3 regions of the Priestia sp. 179-F W1.4 NHS genome follow, and region 2 is predicted to be linked to each of the others. Evidence: riboswitches for the same ligand, from Rfam matches in the RefSeq annotation. Region 2 holds a riboswitch; each other region holds the start of a gene.
The links. A riboswitch is a leader RNA that binds a small molecule or an ion and turns the genes downstream of it on or off. The one in region 2 is predicted to bind S-adenosylmethionine.

Region 1 (7,013 bases), on a different contig from region 2:
CGCCGCCTTTTGTCAGCTGACCGTATCCTTTTGGAGCTTCTCCGTGCTCTGCTAAGTTAAACAGCATACGGCCTGTACTAAAAATACCGCTGTTACAAGAAGAAAGAGCTGCTGTTAGCACCACAAAGTTAATAATGCCTGCCGCTGCTGGAATCCCGATTTTTTCAAATGTTAATACAAACGGGCTTCCCTGTGAACCAATTTCTTGCCAAGGATAAATCGACATAATGACAAATAATGCACCAACGTAGAAAATAAGAATACGCCAAAAGACCGAATCAATCGCTCTTGCTAGAGATTTTTCTGGATTTTTCACTTCTCCCGCGGTAACGCCGATCATTTCAATTCCTAAATATGCAAACATAACCATTTGCAGCGACAGTAAAATACCTTTGAATCCGTTCGGGAACAGCCCGCCGTTGTCCCATAAGTTTTTAATACCCGTCGCAACGCCGCTGTTCCCGATTCCAAACACAATCATTAATAATCCAACGGCAATCATTAACACAATCGCTAAAATTTTAATAAGTGCAAACCAAAATTCCAGTTCACCATATGCCTTAACAGCTAAGAAGTTAACTGTTGTCATGATGACAAGCGCCGATAACGCCCAAATCCAGTTTGGTACATCCGGATACCAATATCCCATATAAATACCAACGGCTGTAATTTCAGCCATACATGTTACAACCCATAAAAACCAGTAGTTCCAACCTGTTAGATAACCAGCAAGGGGCCCTAAATAGTCGCGCGCGTACTTGCTGAATGAACCTGCAACAGGTTTTTGAATCGCCATTTCTCCAAGTGCTCTCATAATAAAAAACATAATCATTCCGCTAAATCCATACGCCAATAATATTCCCGGCCCTGCTAATTTAATAGCAGATGCAGATCCAAGAAACAGCCCTACCCCTATGGCTGCTCCTAAGGACATCAGCGTCACATGTCTTTCTTCTAACCCGCGTTTCAATTCTTTCCCCTGAGTTTTCCCCTGCATAAACGTCTCCCCTTTTTCCAATCTGTCAAAACGAGATGAATACAGCTTTTTTGTTAGCGCTTTCATATAAATTTATGCTAAAAGTCAGCTAGGCTGTATATTTTTATTCTATCACCTTTCTCTCGTTTTTCTTTTGTCGAAAAACAAAAAAATTATCGTATCATTTTGTTTAAACGCACAATTAGACGTAGACACTGCTTTTTTACTATGTATTTATTATCGCACCTAAGTAATAGTATTTTTTAAAAAATAGAAAAACGCCGACTCAACTCCGTCAGCGCATCGTTCATTTTATGCTTTTTTATAAAACTAGCATTTATCTCGCGGGTTCAAAAGTTTTACAGCCAGGTTCTTCCGTTTCAGAAACATGGTGACTACTTTCAGGACTCACAACGTAAATGGACTCTGCACTGCATTTATTTCCCGATTTCCAATACATGCACTCATTCACTTCACATAATACACCTTGGGCCACTGTTATCCCTCCTTTTTTTGTCTTATCTATTTACTACCCGAAATAGAACGCTTCTAACATTTACATGCAAAAAAACCGCTTGTTTATCAAGCGGATCCTTTTACTGCGTGTGTTCAACATACTGTTTTTTAGCTAAATATAATTCACGACTCAGCGTGATCCGCCGTTCTCTCAAGTTCCTTAATTTAACTTGAAACTGTTCATTAGTTGGCTCTTCTTGAATTAAGCGATACGTAAAAGAAATATCTTCATTTAACTGTTTAAAATCTTCCCATATTTCTTGAACGAGTGCGGATTGTTTGTCTTCAAATGAACGATTTTGCTTCGTTTTTAGCGCGGCTAAAATTTCCTGCTGCCACGTTTCGTCTTTTAGTTCTTTTGCTAACAAGTATAGATCTAAATAATCATCAACGCTTAGCGCCTGTTGTGTATTTTTCAATGTCATCACCTTTTCTATACGAAATGTTTCTTCCTAAGAAGAGGATTTCATCATAGAAAAAGATTCCTCTTCTTATCTGTCAGAGCTAGGCTATGCTGGAATTAGCACCATTCAATAATTGTGGTTGCTGAGGCTTCAAAGGGCCAGTCCCTCCACCTCTCTAGATAAGAATATTTCGTTTTTAAATTATTTCTGACTATTCTAATATGTTTTATATGTTATGTCAATAGCTTTTCAATAAAAAGAAAAAAGAAGTAAAATATGGTATGCTTTCATAAAGGATGGTGAGCACATGAAACGATATATGTTATCTGCTTTTTTGGGAAGCTTGCTGCTGCTTCTCAGCATTGCTTTTTCATCTACTTTCCATATTGCAATTGTCAAAACAACCGGAAGCATTGGAGGGATTATTTTAGCAGCAGCGGCTTTGATTATGAACGCACTTGAAGATCCCCCCTCCTCAGATCATACAGGTAGAGGAGCTGTTGAAGTACTAGATAAAGGCGCCGTTTGGGCTACTTATTTACTTTTACTTTCATTACCGAACCTCATCGCATGTATAACATCTTATGTTTTATGGACTCGCTGACATTCACCAACATTACGGACGTTTTGCCACCTGTAGGCTCATTGATATTTGTTTATCTACAAATCCAAGTTCACGGTACACATGCTGTGCAAAATTCCCAGCATGAACGCTGAGTCTGATTTCAGGGTATCCTTTGATAGACAATTCATCAATTGCTTTTTGCATTAACGGCTTGGCTAGACCTTGCCCGCGGTATTCTGGTAAAACATATAACTCGTAGATAAAGCCAATTTCTGCTTTTGAAAAGAAGTCGGCAGATGGACCGACAAAAACCCAGCCTGCAAGTTTATTTTCTTGTCTAGATACTAAATAATAACACCCTTTTTCAAGGGCATTATCAATTAGTTCATTTACGCGTTCAGTTGACGGTTGAAACTGATGCGTTGTTCCTTCAAACAGCGCATCAGCAGATTTCGTCCGAATTTCCTGTATTTCTTCTTCAGTAGCTTTTGCAATCATCACAATCTCTCCTTTCGTGTTCGTTTTCCACATACAGAGATAAATTCCTGCAAAAAAAAGTCTTCGCCTAAGCGAAGACTTTTTTTAAAATTCAAAATGTTCTTGATGGTTGCCTTGTTCATCCGTCCAGTTAATCATGATGTCTAAGCCTGCCGCTTTTCCAGGAACAGCAAAATTGGCATAGCGAAAACGCTGACCGCTTTTGCTTAAGTTAGACCTTTCAATAGGAGAAAACAAGCTGTATTTCGCCTTATTTTTTCCTTCGTGCCGAAAAGCTTGGACCTGCACACGCTCTACGTCTTTTCCAATGTTTTCAACGGTTAATCCATATGTATGATAGACGTTATTTTTCCACTTTAGCTGATTATCTCCCGTCATGCTCGCTTTTGTCAGTTCGACCGACCATTGTTCAGATGATTTCTTCATTGGAAGTTTCTCAATCGAAAGAGCGCTGACATGAATGGTTGCAAAAGCAAGCCAAACAAAACAAAAAGTGCTGACTGTATAAAGTAGTCTTTTCATAGATTTTGATCTCCTTAGAAATTTTAGTAGTAGCATCTCCTATTACCTTAAAAATTATGATAAACACTTTAACAAAAAAGCCTCTCCATTCAGGAGAAGCTTCTTAATTAATGCATCAGCAAATCTTTTTGTTTGTCTAACGAGTGTTTTGTATATAAATCTCTTTCAATCGCATATTTAGGACGCTGTTTCACTTCGTTGAAAATCTTGCCAATGTATTCTCCGACAAGACCTATTCCCATTAGCTGCAGGCCGCCTACAAGCCAAATTGATAAAATAAGAGACGTCCAGCCAATTTGCGTATGATCTAAATATTTTTGAATCAGCGCATAAATGCCAAACAAAATACTAAAGAGAAACGAAGCTCCTCCAAGCAGCGTCAGTAAGCGTATAGGTGCTACGCTAAAAGACGTAATCCCGTCAAATGCAAAAGCGAGCATTTTCTTTAGCGGATATTTTGACTCACCCGCCGTCCGTTCTTTGCGGTCATATGTGACTTCCGTGGAGCGAAATCCTACTAATGGTACAAGGCCCCGCAAAAAGACGTTTCCTTCTTTATATTTCATGAGTTCACCAAGAGCACGTTTGCTCATAAGGCGAAAATCAGCGTGATTTTGAACGAGCTGAATTCCTAGCTTGTTCATAAAACGATAAAACCCTACTGCCGTGGTTCGTTTGAAAAATGTATCGGTTTCTCTGCTGTCTCGAACGCCATATACAACTTCATACCCAAGCCAATATTTCTCTACAAAAGTACGAATGACGCTGATATCATCTTGCAAATCCGCGTCAATGGAAATGACGCAGTCAGATTGCTTATGAGCTACTTCTAGTCCTGCAAGCAAAGCATTTTGATGTCCTACATTTCGCGCTAACTTTAACCCTTTTACAAACAAATTGCTGCAGCTTTCTTTTTCAATAAGCGACCACGTGCTGTCTTTACTTCCATCGTCTACAAATAAAATAGTGCTTTCACTTGATACAAGTCGTTCATTAATCAGTTCTTTTACTACAGTAGTTAATTGAAAAGACGTCTCTGTGAATACTTCTTCTTCGTTGTAGCATGGAACCACGATCGTTAAAATAGGTCTGTTCATGTTATTGCCCCCTTACTTTGCTTCATATACATACACTTTCCAAGCGGACTGTTTATCGTTAAATGCTTTTAAAAAGTGCAAACCGTCGCTTTCAGCATTTTCAATTGGCACAGCTGAAAAAATATAGCGACCGCCCATTTTTTTAAATTGGCTGATATTAAGCTGCAAATGACGAATTTTTTTCGTTGAGTCTTTTCGGTAATCATATTTTTTACCTAGCTCGCTAACAAACACATAGCAGCGATTGCCCCAGTGATCATAGTAGCTTTCTAGTTTTTTATTTTTATCAAGCTCTTTGGCAATAATTTTGCGAAACTCATGTTTATATGTTAACGGATAGAAGTTGTTATACGTATCTAGCGTATAAAAGCCGTTATACTGAGCAATTGATGGATGAAGCCCTATGCTCGCTACGCGATAAGATGATTTAGGTTTTCCAATATATCTGCTTATTTCATCAAACTGATGCACAGCATAAAATTCTTTGACTGAAGGCTCGTGATTGTAGCGATAGTAAAGTTCAGGATTTGCTATAAATAACACAAGCAGCTGTAAAATCAAACATACCCACACAAACTTTTTCCACGCCTTGCTCCTTTTCCATAAAACATAGCTGCCAACGGCAAACATCAAATAAATAATGAGCGGGCGTAAAAAGTGAAATCTAGCAAAGTTGAACGTATTAAAAAGCTGATATTTTTCTTTTAGCGGCTCCCAACCTTTATAAAACCAAAACGCATACCAAATCGACAGTAGTAGATTAAGAATAAATAACTGCAAAAACGTTTTGTCAAGCTTTTCCTTGCGATTTCGAGCAACAAACCACAATACGACAAAAGAAAGCGGTAAAATGACAAAAGTATGAAGCGTCATTACATGCGTATGCCCGAGCGTATAGTTCTTCAAAGCAAGGCGAACGGAATGTCCAAAGCTTAGAGTAGAGCTTAAAAATTCATTTCGACTCGTCGGGGCCTCCGGAAATAAAAGCGAATCAACAAGCCGGTATTCAATGATCAGAAAGACAGCAGTCATCGCTGCAATACTGCTTAAAAAAGGAATATTCCACGCTCGTTTTTTTACTACGTCTCTTAGCCATAGCAGCCCCATCGCCGTTAAAAAGAAGAAAAAGCCTAGCACAAAGCTTGCGTAAAACGGAAGCAATAAAAGTGTAAGCCATTCCTTCCACGTTCCTTCGCGGTTTCGAATGGTTAAAAACGCCCACAGCGCCAACGGCTGTCCTAATGTACTCAGCATGCCCGAAGGCCAAAATGGCGTAAGTGCAAAAGCAAGTGATACAAGCACTCGAATCGCATAAGCATCCTCGCTTTTAATAAAATGCTTTTTTAATAATAAATACATTCCAATTAAAGCAAATACGCGCGTAATCGTTTGGCTGAAGCTGTACGCAAGCATGGTAGGAAATAAGCCATACAGCCACTGAATACCGCTAAATTCTGTTCCAAACGTGTTTCTCGGCAATCCGTTAATAATTTGAGGTAATACGGCATGACTGGAGCCAAACAGCTCTCCGCTTTGATGCAGAACTTTATACCACGTAATATTTGAGTCTAAATTATCATGCACGCGTATATGTGAATTTTCCCCGAGCAAAAACATAGGGGATACATACGCAAGCAGCAAAAGGAAAGCGATAATAAGCAATGTTTTTTCTTTGTTCATAGCTGTTTCTTTCTTCATCTGTTAACACCTATTTCCATTTCATAATTACTAAAAGCTAATCGTGTATGACGACTGCTTCTTTTTTTGCATTGAATACAAAGTATTTTTGACCCGTATAATTTAAAAGCGTATACAGACCTGTTCCAATTAATATACCGACGTCTTTTTTGAACGGACGCACAGCAGCAGGAAGTTGGTGCAATAACCAGCTGGAGAACTGCAGTCCAATATAGTAAGACAAACCGTAGCAAATGCCAATAACTAAAATAAACCGCAGTATGCTTTTGGATAAATGAACTCCGCTTTTAAACGTAAATATTCGATTTAACACGTAGCTGACGACTGCCCCCGCTGCGTTGCCGACAAATGTCGCCACCCAGTAGTGATGAAAAATATGAAGCAGCACATACATAATGGAGAGGCCTACTGCTGTATTGACCAGCCCTACTACTAAAAAACGTATAAAAGATCCCTTCATACAAACTCCTTTTGATACTTTCATTAAAATTACATATTATGACTTTAAATACAGTTTCAGTGTAGCAACTCCACTTAAAAATCTAATGAAAATAACATTAAAAACAGATGAAAAAAAGCTAAAAGAATCAATAAAAACCAGGATTCTTTCAGCTATTTAGTAGAGCCTTCAATGATTAATTTTTGATCGCTTTGATTGTCAAACGCATCCACTGCTGCCACTTCTATTTGATACGCAGTATGAGGCTGCAAACCTGATAACGGAAGACTTAAAACAT
Region 2 (7,013 bases):
CTCCGTTCGGATCTTTCTTCAACTAAAATCCATTTGTCGCAGCCTTTTTTTTAGGTTTGTTCACTTTAAAAAAACAGCCGCGGTCTAAAAGACCGCAGCCATGTTTTACAATACGTTAAAATATTTCGCTTCAGGATGTGCAAAAACAAGGGCTGTAACAGAAGCTTCTGGTTCCATCATGAAACCGTCTGTTAACTGAATGCCGATGTCTTCAGGTTTAATTAATTTAAACAGTTTTGCTTGGTCTTCAAGGTCTGGACATGCGGGATATCCGAATGAAAAACGCTGACCTTGGTATTTGGCTGAAAAACGCTCCGCCATTGTAAAGTCAGGCGAATCGGGGAATCCCCAGCGGTCACGAATTTGCTGATGAACACGTTCTGCTAATCCTTCAGCTAGTTCAAGCGCAAGAGCTTGGAACACGTGACTCTTTAAAAACTCGCCGTTTTCTTTGAATTTCGCCGCGCGTTCGCGAATGCCTGTTCCTGCTGTTACAGAGAAGAAACATACATAGTCCATCTCTTTTTCTTTAGGCTTTGCAAAATCAGATAAGCACAGGAACTGTCCTTTTGCTTGTCGAGGGAAGGTAAAGCGTTCAATTTCTGTTTTTTCATCAGCAGGATCATAAATAATTAAATCATTTCCGTCTGCTTGAGCAGGGAAGAACTGATAAATAACCGCTGGTTTAATTAAGTTTTCTTTTAGTGCCAGTTCGAGAAGGTCATCAACGGTTTCTTTTAATTGAACAGCACGCTCGTCTTTTTCAGCAAGCAGCTTATTCACTTTTCCTTTTAGTCCTAAGTGATGGCCTAAAAGCATCTGCCAGTTAATATACGGAAGAACCTGTGCCAAATCGTAGTGTTTGACAACGTGGCGCTTTAAATCAGCCGGTACAAAAACAGGAACATCCGTTGAAATGGCGGATCTTTCTAAAACAGCCGTAGCTGCTTGAGCGGTTTGAGGCTGGCGTTCTCGAACCGTTACTTTCTTTTCTTGACGCGTTTTTAAATCTGCTAAAAGCTGAATAACTTCTTCTTTGTTCTGCAGCTTATTTGCTAACGCTAATCCGTCCATCGCATCTTTGGCGTAGAGGACGGCACCTTCATATTCCGGGGCAATTTTAAAGTCAGTAAATTTACGGGAAAGGGCAGCGCCTCCTACCATAATTGGAACATCAATGCTTGATTGCGTTAAATCTTGTGCAGTTAAAACCATTTGCTGAGCTGATTTTACTAAAAGACCTGACAGGCCAATGATGTCTGGCTTTTCGTCTTTTACTGCTTCAATCAGCTGCTGCGGCGTTACTTTAATTCCTAAATCAATGACTTTAAAACCATTGTTGCTTAAAATGATGTCTACTAAGTTTTTACCGATATCGTGCACGTCGCCTTTAACCGTTGCAAGAATCACTTTTCCTTTTCCAGAATCATTTTCAGTTGCTTCCATATGAGGTTCTAAAAAGGCAACGGATGCTTTCATAACTTCCGCACTTTGAAGCACTTCTGCTACAATCAGCTGGTTGTCATTAAACAAACGTCCGACTTCCGCCATCCCCTTCATAAGCGGTCCGTTAATAATATCTAACGGATCATCATATTGAGCTAAAGCCTGTTCTAAATCAGGAAGCAATCCTTCTTTTGTACCTTCGACAATATACATTGCCAATCGTTCTTCAAGTGTTAACGTAGAAATTTCTACTTTTGCTTCCTTCTTTTTATCACGATAAAAGTCCGTAAACGTGCTTAGCGTTTCATCAGTTGTGTTAAATAATAACGCATTAGCAAGCTCAATTTCAGCTTCTGGAATAGAAGCATAGCGCTCTAATTTTTCTGTATTAACAATGGCATAATCGAGTCCAGCCTGCGTACAGTGATAAAGGTAAACCGCATTCAGTACTTCACGTCCGACTGGAGGAAGACCGAATGACACGTTACTTACGCCAAGAATGGTCAGGCAATCAGGCAGGGCCTCTTTAATCATTTTAATTCCCTTAACTGTTTCTTCAGCAGAACCAATATATTGTTCATCACCAGTCCCTACAGGAAACACAAGAGGGTCAAAAATAATATCTTTTGGATTAAAGCCATGTTTTTCAACAAGCAAATCATGTGAGCGTTTAGCAATCTCTACTTTTCTTTCTGCAGTAACGGCCATGCCTGTTTCATCGATTGTACCGACAACCAGAGCTGCACCGAATTTTTTTACTAGCGGTAAGATTGCATCAAAACGCTCTTCGCCATCTTCTAAGTTAATGGAGTTAATAATGACCTTACCTTGCGAGTACGTTAAAGCTTTTTCAATAACTTTCTCGTCAGTTGAATCGATTACAAGAGGAACCTTCACTTTTTTTACAACTTCTTGAATAAATTCCTCCATGTCTTCCATTTCTTCGCGGTCTGGATCTGCTAAGCAAATATCAATAACGTGAGCACCATTTTTAACTTGAGCACGCGCAATTTCAGATGCTTCTTCAATTTTCCCTTCCGCAATCAGACGCTTGAACTTGCGAGAACCGATTACATTCGTACGTTCTCCCACAAAAAGAGGGCGCATAGAATCGTCATATACAAGCGGTTCAATACCGGTTACAGCATGATTATGCTCGGAGCGATCAAGCGAACGAGGCGCAACCTCTTTTACTGCTTCAGCAAGTGCTTTAATATGAGCAGGCGTTGTACCACAGCATCCGCCTACAAAGTTCAGCCAGCCTTTATCAGCAAATCCTTTAATTTTTTGAGCCAGCAACTCAGGGGACTCATGATAATTGCCTTCTTCATCCGGAAGTCCAGCGTTTGGATAGCAGCTAACAGCTGAAGTGGCTAGGTCTGAAAGAGAGCGAATATGATCCGTCATAAATTCAGGACCTGTCGCGCAGTTAAGTCCGACTGAAAGAGGCTTCATGTGTTCCAGTGATAAGTAAAAAGATTCGATATCTTGACCAGCGAGAGTTGTTCCCATTGGCTCAATCGTTCCTGAAATCATAATTGGAACTTCTATTTTCAGTTTTTCAAACGCCTCTGTAATGCCTAAAAACGCAGCTTTTACGTTCAGCATGTCTTGACAGGTTTCGACTAGAAGTAAGTCAACGCCGCCGTCTAACAAACCCCGAGCTTGCTCTTCGTACGATTCTACTAACTCAGGGAATGTAATACCTCCCGTAACAGAGAGAGTTTTAGTGGTAGGGCCGATAGCTCCAGCTACGAACCTAGGCCATTCGGGAGTTGAATATTTATCGCGGGCTGCACAAGCAAGCTTCACAGCTTCGATATTCAATTCATACGCCAAGTGGCCTAAATCGTATTCATCAAGTACGGTAGATGTTGAGCCAAACGTATTGGTTTCAATGATGTCAGCACCCGCTGCAAAGTACTCTTCATGAATGCGCTGAATCACATGAGGTGCCGTTCGGGTCAAGTATTCGTTGCAGCCTTCATATTCTTCGCCGCCAAAATCTTCAGCGGTTAAATCAGCATCTTGAATCATCGTTCCCATTGCTCCATCGATGACGAGTATTCGCTTCTTTAGTTGTTGTTCGATAAGTGAGCTCATTTATATCTTCCTTTCTGATGTAACGAGTTGCTTGTCATGAATATAGCGTGTTAGAATTTCGGTCATTTCATAGCGCATAAACGGCGTAATTAAGTAAATACCGTCAAATAGCTCATATGCTGTATCAATTAAGTTTTTTGCAATCGCAAGGCCTTCGACTTCACCGCGAATCCGGTCATTTCCCGTTGCGTCCATGCGTTCTAGAATGTCTTCTGATAATTTAATTCCAGGTACTTCATGGTGAATAAATCGAGCATTTCTTGCGCTTGTTAACGGCATGATCCCGATGTATACCGGTGTTGTTAAATGTTTGGTTGCTTCATATACCTCTTCAATTTGCTTAGTTGAATAGAGAGGCTGAGTAATGAAATAGTGAGCCCCGCAGTCGATTTTCTTTTCCAAGCGCTGAACGGCTCGGTCTAAGTGACGCACGTTTGGGTTAAAGGCAGCTGCAATGGAAAAATTGGTTTTTTGACCAAGCGGTTTGCCGGAATAAGATAGTCCTTCATTAAACTGAGCGATTAAACTAATCAAGTCAAATGAAGATAAATCATAGACCGAAGTGGCGCCAGGGAAATCGCCAACTTTTGACGGATCACCGGTAATTGCAAGCACTTGATTCATTCCTAGCGTATGAAGTCCCATTAAATGAGATTGAAGTCCAATTAAATTTCGGTCGCGACAGGTAATGTGAATAAGCGGTCGTGCTTTTGTTTCTTGTTGCATCAGTGTTGCCATTGCCAAGTTGCTGATGCGAGGTGAGGCAAGAGAATTATCAGCTAATGTAATAGCATCTACGCCGACTTTATCAAGTGCTTTTGCGCCTTCTAAAAATTTCGTCGGACCAAGCTGTTTAGGCGGATCCAGCTCGACGATAACCGAGCGGCGCTTCTTCACAATTTCGTGCATATGAGGTTTATCCTGCTGCTCACGCTCTTGAACCGTAACGGCAGGTCTCATTTTAACGACTTTGCTTGTAATTGGAGGCAGGTCTTTTAAGGCAGACGACATGGCGCGTACGTGAGCTGGTGTTGTACCGCAGCATCCTCCAATTAAGCGAACCCCTTGTTCGCGGAATAAACGCGCGCTTTCTACAAAGTAGTCTTCATTCGTTTCATATTCCAGCTTGCCTTCCACATACGCCGGAAGGCTGGCATTAGGGTAAGCAGATAAGAAAGCACGATCAGGAAGCGGTACTTCTTCAAGAGACTGAATCATATGGTAAGGACCTAAACGGCAGTTTAGCCCGACAACATCTGCTCCCAAGTCTTCTAATTCTTTTAATGCATCTGCTAAAGGACGGCCATCTTGCAGTACGCCAATATCATGCAGGGAAACGTGGGTAATAATAGGCTTATCCGTTTCTTTTCTTGCCAGTGTAAGAACGGTCTTTAATTCTTCGAAATCATAGTATGTTTCAAATAAAAGGCCATCCACGCCTTCATTTAAAAGCCAAAACATTTGTTCACGAATGCTCCGCTTAACCTCTTCTAAACTAATAGCATTTTTTTGGAAAGAACGAATTCCGCCGAGTGTACCAACCACGTAAGCCTGATCTTTTGCGGCTTGTTTCGCTAATTTTACACCAGCAACATTGATGTCTTTGACTGAATCTTCTAATCCATAACGGGCAAGTTTTTGATAATTAGCAGCGTACGTATTTGTTTGAATAACGTTTGCACCAGCTTCTACATAGGCTCTGTGAATACGAGAAACCTCTTCTGGTTTGGTGATGTTTAGTTCTTCAAAACAGCTGTCAATACCGTGTGAGTAAAGGAGGGTACCAGTGGCACCATCCCCAATTAAAATTTTAGACTTTAAATCTTCAAGTAACCCCATGTCAAAACCTCCTTAAATTGTTCCGCTTCTATTTCACGAGTGATTCGTTTTATGCAATATGCCGATAAAATAGAAAAAGTCTTCTTAAGAAGAAGACTTTTTTCGCCTTCTTATCTTCCAAGCAATAAATTAATTGCTTGCTGGATTTAGCACCATGTCTCTAACGACTGGTTGCTGAGGTTTCAAAGGGCCAGTCCCTCCACCTCTCATGATAAGAATCAATTGTATATAATTGAAACATATTTTTTTAAATAGAAAGAATACTTATTTAATAATTTATCTGATTTTTAGAAATTATACAACAGTAAATTGTGAATTTCCAGCAAATATTGAGGAAAATTTAAAAGCTAAAGGGAAAATATCCGTATATTTTGTTTGAAAACTGCCGTTATGTTAAGGGATAAAGGGTTTTTATGAAAAAAACAAGAAGGAAATAAAAAAACGAAAAAGGAACAGCATCGGGTGAGGCGAGGATTTACATATAAAAGGCTCGTCTTTTTTTAACCGTTTCTACATATAGTGAACTATGAAGGGTAGAAGGGTGATGGGCATGAAAAGGTGGAAACTCACGCTGCAGGTTGCTGCTACGTATGTAGGAACCGTTGTAGGAGCCGGTTTTGCAACAGGCAAGGAAATTGTTCAATTTTTTACACAGTACGGCGAACTTGGAATGGTTGGAATTTTGGTCAGCGGCTTGTTTTTTATTTGGCTAGGTTCGAAAATGATGCTGCTTTCGCACGCAATTGGGGCTTCTTCTTATCAGCAGCTTAATACATATTTATTTGGTGATGTACTTGGAAAAGCGGTAAACGGTGTAATGATCGTCATTTTATTTGGAGTAACTTCAGTCATGCTGGCGAGTACGGGGGCAATAGGAAAAGAACAGTTCGGGCTGTGGCCTCCTGTTGGGATGATTTGTACAATTGTTTTAACTTATATATTTATCGCAAGAGGAATTAACGGTATTTTAATGGTTAATTCTCTTGTTGTGCCGATGATGCTTTCATTTGCTTTTATCATCTTTGTGCCAAATGTCAGCTATTTCTCACTGATTCAAACGAAGCCAGACTTAACGCTCGTCACACAGTGGAAGTGGGCGGTTAGTCCCTTTTTATATATTTCCCTAAATCTAGCTTTGGCTCAGGCCGTTTTAGTTCCATTAGGAAGCTCCGTGAAAGATAAGAGCGTGATCAAAAAAGGGGCCATAATAGGAGGATGTGTACTTACGTTTATGCTTGTTTCTACTCATCTTGCCCTTTCCAATTTGCCTTATTCATTTCAACTTGATATTCCTATGAGTGCCGTTGTTAAAAATATCTCAGCGTGGGTGAATGTTTTATTTACGGTAGTTGTGTTAGGCGAGATTTTTACTACATTGATTGGAAATGTATTTGGAATCGCTAAACAGCTTCAATCATTTCTTCCCCTGAATGACAAACAAGCTTTTGCGTTTATTATCTTGGCATGCTTTATTATCGGGCAATTTGGATATGCTCAGCTTCTTGAGTTTTTGTATCCGATATTTGGCTATATTGGACTAGCTTTTATATGGATGCTATGTATTAAAAAAGAAAAAATAAGCTAAAAGCTGGATTTTGAAGAGCAGATGTGAAAAAACGAAGTTA
Region 3 (7,013 bases), on a different contig from region 2:
TTAGACCTTCTAGCCCTACATTAAATATGCCTACGCGCGCGCAAAGCATTCCGCCCAGCGCCGCTAATAAAATCGGTGCAACCATTCGCAGCGTTGCATTTAACAGTGACCAATCAAGCAGCTCCACGAATATCAGCTCCTTTCTTTTTTGCTTTCCACCACTGCTTTGTGAATTTTGCTGAGATAAATAGAATGAGTACAGCTTGCATAATACTCGCAATTTCTAACGGAATTTCTGTATTACGCTCTAGACCCATCGCTCCTGTTTGCAAAGCGGCAAGTAAAAGAGACGTAAAAATAATGCCGATTGGATTCGATTTTGCTAACAGAGCAGCCATCACTCCAGTCCATGCATATCCAGGAACGGTAAGCGCACCGTCTACAAATCGGTACTGTGAACCAAGCACTTCAAACCCTCCTGCTAATCCAGCCAAGCTCCCGCTAATAAACATACTGAACAGCATGACTTTTACTTGATGAATGCCTCCATACGCTCCGAACAACGGATTTTTTCCAGATGCGTTCACTTCGTACCCAAACACAGAGTAGCGAAGCACTGTCCATAGCAGTAGCGCACCGATTAAAGCAATGATAAATCCGACATGAAGAGGCATTCCTTGAAACACTTTTCCAAGCCACGCCGATTGCTCAATCATAGGCGTTTGAGCGAGAGCTGCTGAGCCTGTTTTATCTTGAAATGGGTGACCTGCTAAATAACTTGCAAATAAAACAGCGATATAATTTAATAAAAGCGTCGAAATGACAAGCTGAATTTTAAAAGCGGCTTCCATCCAGCCTGCTAAAACGGAAAGCAACCCTCCTGCCACAACCGCAGCGGCAATAGCCGCTATCAGCTTGACTACCCCTGGAGCCGGCAGGTAATAAGCAACAATCGCTGCACTGATAGCTCCAACGACCATCTGTCCTTCTCCCCCTAAATTAAACACACCTGCTCTAAAAGCAAATCCGACACCTAACGCAATTAACAGAATAGGCGTAGCGCGAGCCAGCGTAGTAGTGAAGAAATAAAAATTACCAAACGCTCCATTCCAGAGCTCTGTATATGTTTGGAAAACCGAACCACCTGTTAAGGAGATAATAATGCCTCCTATTGCTAAGCCAAAAATGACCGCAATAATTGGTTGGATCAATGATTTAAGAAGTTTCTGCAACTGTATCACCTTCTACCGTTCCTCCTGCCATTAATATGCTTAGCTTCTCTTCCGTCGCTTCTTCTCTTGTAAGCTCTCCAACAATACTGCCTTCGTACATCACTAAAATTCGATCTGATAGTGAGATAATCTCCGACAGCTCAGAAGATACAAGTAAAATAGCCGATCCATTATTGCGTTTTTGAATCAAAGCGTCGTGAATACGTTCCATTGCCCCAATATCCACTCCTCGCGTTGGTTCGGCAGCAAGTAGAAAAGAAGTGTTTTGGCCAAGCTCTCTGGCAACAATCAATTTTTGCAGATTCCCCCCTGACAGTTCTCCTGCTTTTTGCTTAGATGAAGTGGCTTTAATCGAAAATTCATTTATCCATTCCTCCACGCTCGAATTGAATATCTTTCTTTTCAGCCAGCCCATTTTCGAGTAAGAAGCTTTATACTGATAGCCCATCAGCGCATTTTCTTCGATCGTATCGTCTTTAGAGGCTCCCCACATATAGCGGTCTTCTGGAATATGAGCGATTCCTGCTTCTCTTCTTTCACGCACAGATTGCCCTGTAAGATCTTCATCTCCAAGTTTAATACTTCCGCTGTCTGTTTCTACTAATCCAGCGATTGCTTGAAGCAGCTCTGATTGCCCATTTCCTGAAACGCCTGCAATACCGACAATTTCTCCTGCTGAAACGTGAAGAGACACATTTTGCAATACGTTTTTTTGTCCTTTTCCTTTTAAAAAGAGATTTTGTACGCTTAAATGAGAGGTGCCTTGTGACGGCACTCTTGCAGGACGCTCTTTTAATTCTCGTCCTACCATCAGCTTGGCTAAATGGTGAGCATTAGTAGATTCTTTATTTGTGACGCCGGCTACTTTACCATTCCGAAGAACCGTGATGCGGTCCGCTACTTCCATCACTTCTTGCAGCTTATGTGTAATAATAATGATGCTTTTTCCTTGTGAAGCCAAAAAACGGATTGTTTTTAATAGTTCCTTCACTTCATGAGGAGTAAGTACAGCGGTAGGCTCGTCTAAAACAATGATTTCTGCTCCTTGATACAGCACTTTTAAAATTTCAATCTTTTGCTGTTCTCCAATTGAGCAATGCTTTACTTTTTTATGAACATCTACTGAAATCTGATAGGTTTGGGTTAATTGCTGAACATCCTCTTTCGCTTGCCTTCTATTAAAAAAGAGACCTTTCTTTGGCTCATGCCCCAAGACAATATTTTCAGCCACTGAAAAATGAGGAAAAACCATAAAATGCTGATGCACCATGCCTATTCCGTTTTTAATCGCATCCGCAGGAGATGAAAACGAGACGGTTTTCCCATGTAGCTGAATACTTCCTGAACTCGGCTTTTCCATTCCGTAAAGCATCCTCATCAACGTTGTTTTACCAGCACCGTTTTCTCCGACCAGCGCGTGAACCTCGCCTTTTTTTAGCGTAAAAGACACGTTATCGTTTGCTAAAAATGAACCGTATTTCTTCGTTAAATTCGTTAACTGCAGCAGCTCACTCATTCCATTCATTGCTCCTTTCCCCTTTAGGTTTTTTTCAAAAATAAGAAAGAGAAGCCAGCCTTACTCGACTTCTCTTCTCAACTCACTTTGCTAACGGATCTTTTACCACTGTTTTTCCATCAATAATCGAATCTTTAATTTCTTTTAATTGATTAATCACATCTTGTCCTACAAAGTCACTAAGAGGCGTCTTGCTGTCTTGAGTCACATACGTTAACCCAACACCTTTTTCTTTTAAGCCGTATGTCACTACGCCCGATTTAAATTTGTCATTTGCGAGTGCTTCTACCGTTTCATAAGCAGCTGCATCAGATCCTTTTAACTGCGATAAAACGATATGCTCAGGATCTACTTCCGTACGGTCAATATCTTGTCCTGCCGTATAAAAACCTTTTTCTTTTGCTGCTTCAAATACACCCAAGTCGCCTACTGCTGATGCTCCGGCGATAAAATCAGCGCCTTTTGAAGCTTGTAAAATAGCAAGTTCTTTTGCTTTAGCTGGATCAGAGAAGCTTCCAACATAGTTTACTAGAAACTCTGCTTTTGGATTTGTTGATTGTAATCCTTCTTTAAAACTTACCGTCCATTTTTTTAATAATGGAATATCATCAGCTGCAACCATTCCTACTTTATTCGTTTTCGTAATCAATCCTGCCGCTGCTCCTAATAAATATGAAGCTTCTTGCTCACGAAATACAACGCTTCTTACATTTGGTAAATCGACCACTGTATCAATAATCGCAAATTGACGCTGCGGATTTTCTTGAGCTACTTTTTTCAACGCATCTTCGGATTCAAAAGAAGATGTAATAATCAAGTCATAATTTTCGGCTACCGCAGCACGCAAATTACTTTCAATGGCTGCTTGGTCCGTAGATTCAATTGTCTTTACATCAATGTTATACTTCTTCCCAGCGCGCTTTGCTCCATCATCCATTTGCTGAAAAAACGGGTTAACTCCAATCTTTTCAGGCAAAACAAGAGCAATTCGCTTCTTTCCTTTCTCTTCACTTCCACTGCTTTTTGTACTTTTTGACTGACAGCCAGTTACGAGTAGTACAAGCGCAACTGCTAAAATAAGAAATCTCTTCATTTAACTTACTCCCCCTATAATATAAAAAAAGCTCTTCCTTTATATAAAGGAAGAGCTCGTTAACCAAACGTCTCTTCCTCATCTTCAAGAACATACTGTTCTTAAGGATTTGGCACCATTCTGTCATAGACAGCGGTTGCCGGGTTTCACAGGGCCAGTCCCTCCACCTCTCTTGATAAGGAAAACAATAGCTATTTATTTTATGTAATATAGTCAATATTAATAGTTTTTCAACAATTGTCAATATTATTTTTCTTTTTTACGCAAAAAAACTTTAAAAACAGATAGGATTATACGGTTTTAGTCTACTAAAATATAAAATAAAAGTTAAAGCCTTTACCTCATTTCTTGAATCATTCTATACTTCTTCACAAAGCACTTATACTGAATCTGTTGACGGTCAAGAGGGTTTAGTGGTAGCAAATAAGTTTTATTATACCTCTTCCGTTAATGTGTTATTAATTGAAACCACTTTACCAATAATGTTAGACTTTTCCTTAGTAATATTGTTAAGAGGTGTTAACGGTGAAATTAATGAAAGAACTATCTGGCATAGCTATTGGGCTTATTATCGCTTTAGCCATTTCAAAAACATTTTTTGATACCCCGACCAACATTGGAATCATAGTTATTTTTATTACTAGTATGGTCGTAACAGGGATAGCAAGAGTAAAACTAAGATGAGATAATCTAACAAAAAAACGCCACCTTTTATTCGCAAGGTGGTGTTTTCTTTTAATGATTTTAGTATGTAGTAATTCCAAGTGAAGGCTTTTACCCTTCTCCATCAATCATCGTATACTTCCTAGCAAAGCGCTTGTAGTAAATTTGCTCATCCTCTTGTCCATTGTTAAAAACAAGTCGGTTATGATCAATATCTTTCTCTTTTAACACATAGCCTTTTTCATTCATCAGTTGAATATATTCATCTAAATGTCCTTTTTTCACCATATAGTAAAGAACATTATCTGAATCCGTAGTCTTTGCTACATCTTGACTTCCCATTTCTAACTTGAATACGGCTGTTGCTGTTTGAATGGGGCGGTAGTCTCCAAACACCTTTTCCCAGTTTAGTAGCAGCAGCGCGCCGAAGATTATGATACATCCTCCAGCGGCTACGGTTAGTACAAATCGTTTCGACACTTCTTTCTCTCCTTTACATTCTTTTTCTTCTATTTAACACAACAGATTGCCCTAAACTTGTTTTTACGCCAAGTCCTAGATACACAGCAGCACCTAAAGCTATTGAAATACAAGACGTGCTAATCGCAAGTGAAGATGCAGACAGCTTATTTTCTAGAAAATAGTGAGAAGCATAATTGCCAATAAGCACAGCGGCTGACATCACACTTACTAATAAAACAGGAGTCAACGCGGCTTTTCCTAGTGATTGAACTCGGTAAGAAATGGATTTTTCAATTAAATAAAAGTTATAGATAACCGATACACCATATCCTCCGTACGTCGCGACAACAGGTCCAATTTCTTTTAAGCTTGAAACCAACAGTACGTTTAATACTATCTTCACAACAATACCTAAGCCCAAGCCAAAAATTAATTTCTTTTGCTGATTAATTCCTTGAAGAATCGCGGCTGTTACGGTAAAAAGAGCAAATAAAATGGCAGCAGGCGCATACCATTGTAAAACAACTCCACCGATTTCAGGACTGTTTTTCGCTCCAAAGATCATCATATATACCGGCTTACCCAATAAACAAAGCCCCACCGCAGAAGGAAGAGTAAAAAACAACAGCAGCTGCAGCGTTTTTGTAATCTTTCCTTTTACTTCTCGTAAATTTCCTTGCACAAAAGAAGATGTAATACCCGGAATCAGCGACATGCTGAAGGCAGTCGCTAGCGATACCGGCACCATTACTAAAATTTGCGCTAACCCAATGACAGAGTTAATCGTTTCAGCTTTAGCTTGTCCATACCCTATTGATTGAAAGAGCATGTTAATCGTAAACGTATCAATATTTTGATAGATTGGAATAGCTAAACCAACTAATACAAACGGAACAGCGTACGTCACAAGCTCTTTGAACATTAAAGAGAACGGAACAGATTTATTATTCTTTCCGCTATTCACTTCCTTCATAATTAGCCGCTTGCGTTTTAGATACGTCGCACCAAGAATCCCTATACCCCCTAAGCCTCCAATAAACGCTCCAAACGTACCAATTCCAACAGCTTTTGTCATCGTGCTATGAAAGAGATGAATAACAGCGTATGCTCCTGCTAAAATAAACAGCACACGCACTATTTGTTCAATAATTGTACTCAGCGCGGACGGTCCCATGGATTGATTACCTTGAAAATAGCCTCGTAATAGACTCATAGGCGGAATAATAATTAAAGCAAAGCTCACCATTCGGATGACGTACACTACGTCTTTTTGACTATTTCCTGAGGAATCTTTTCCGTTAATAACTAGCTCAGCGAGCGAAGGCGCCATGGTATAGAGGACTAAAAATCCTATTATGCCTGTTATCGTCATTAATAGAAGGCCTGCTTTTAATAGATCTTGCCCTGCCCTGTAGTTTCCAAGACCGTTATATTTCGATACATACTTCGAAACAGCAAGCGGAAGACCCATTGTCGATAAGCTTAGCATCAAGGTATATGGACCGTATGCATACTTATAAAGCGCGTAACCTGACGTTCCGACTAGCGCTGTAAACGGAATAATATAAATAAAACCCAAAATCTTTGTTAGCAAAGAAGACGCTGTTAACAAAAGCGTACCTCTCATCAAATTTTTTTCCATACATCAAAACTCCAGCAATAAATATTATATTTTTAACAAATACTTGATTTATTGTATCATACTTACAGTTATTATCTAGTTTTTTATAAAGACTTAGAATCCTCCCTATATTACGTTTTTTTACATAATAAAGGAATAAAAACAAATCTTTTCACCTATGAGAAATGAATCGTTTTTTGCTTTTCACCTTACCTGACGTTTATATTCTGAAAGGCGTGTTACATTATATATATCAGTTACCAACTCAACTAAGACTCCTTGACCATTCTGGCCTACCTTCTCTTTTAGGTAGACTGAGATTGCTAAATCGTTATATATAGGAGGAAAAAATCATGAAAATGAAACAACGGCTATCAAAAGCGGCTGCTGCTACGACGATTACAGGAATTGCTGCGTTTGGATTTGCTCCTGTGGCTCAGCTTGATACCCCAGCACACGCAGCTACATCTCAAGAAACAAGCAGCC

Region 1: linked by a shared signal. The riboswitch ahead of ACH0CI_RS04710 (hypothetical protein) and the one ahead of ACH0CI_RS12855 (bifunctional homocysteine S-methyltransferase/methylenetetrahydrofolate reductase) in region 2 are both predicted to bind S-adenosylmethionine.
Region 3: linked by a shared signal. The riboswitch ahead of ACH0CI_RS05600 (BMP family protein) and the one ahead of ACH0CI_RS12855 (bifunctional homocysteine S-methyltransferase/methylenetetrahydrofolate reductase) in region 2 are both predicted to bind S-adenosylmethionine.

What each region holds. Positions count from the first base shown of each region.
Region 1 covers NZ_JBIQFF010000001.1:916,207-923,219, reverse strand. Annotated here, with positions in the region: gene alaP (alanine permease AlaP) at 1-997, opposite strand, end outside; gene ACH0CI_RS04715 (DUF1540 domain-containing protein) at 1,314-1,472, opposite strand; gene ACH0CI_RS04710 (hypothetical protein) at 1,573-1,917, opposite strand; SAM riboswitch class I at 1,981-2,082, opposite strand; gene ACH0CI_RS04705 (hypothetical protein) at 2,204-2,500, shown strand; gene ACH0CI_RS04700 (GNAT family N-acetyltransferase) at 2,513-2,959, opposite strand; gene ACH0CI_RS04695 (hypothetical protein) at 3,044-3,481, opposite strand; gene ACH0CI_RS04690 (glycosyltransferase family 2 protein) at 3,589-4,578, opposite strand; gene ACH0CI_RS04685 (DUF6044 family protein) at 4,591-6,276, opposite strand; gene ACH0CI_RS04680 (GtrA family protein) at 6,314-6,736, opposite strand; gene ACH0CI_RS04675 (metallophosphoesterase) at 6,889-7,013, opposite strand, start outside.
Region 2 covers NZ_JBIQFF010000002.1:457,608-464,620, reverse strand. Annotated here, with positions in the region: gene metH (methionine synthase) at 106-3,549, opposite strand; gene ACH0CI_RS12855 (bifunctional homocysteine S-methyltransferase/methylenetetrahydrofolate reductase) at 3,550-5,388, opposite strand; SAM riboswitch class I at 5,496-5,606, opposite strand; gene ACH0CI_RS12850 (YkvI family membrane protein) at 5,939-6,973, shown strand.
Region 3 covers NZ_JBIQFF010000001.1:1,082,293-1,089,305, reverse strand. Annotated here, with positions in the region: gene ACH0CI_RS05615 (ABC transporter permease) at 1-127, opposite strand, end outside; gene ACH0CI_RS05610 (ABC transporter permease) at 114-1,181, opposite strand; gene ACH0CI_RS05605 (ABC transporter ATP-binding protein) at 1,156-2,688, opposite strand; gene ACH0CI_RS05600 (BMP family protein) at 2,771-3,781, opposite strand; SAM riboswitch class I at 3,857-3,963, opposite strand; gene ACH0CI_RS05595 (hypothetical protein) at 4,307-4,465, shown strand; gene ACH0CI_RS05590 (hypothetical protein) at 4,556-4,924, opposite strand; gene ACH0CI_RS05585 (putative polysaccharide biosynthesis protein) at 4,938-6,548, opposite strand; gene ACH0CI_RS05580 (YjgB family protein) at 6,881-7,013, shown strand, end outside.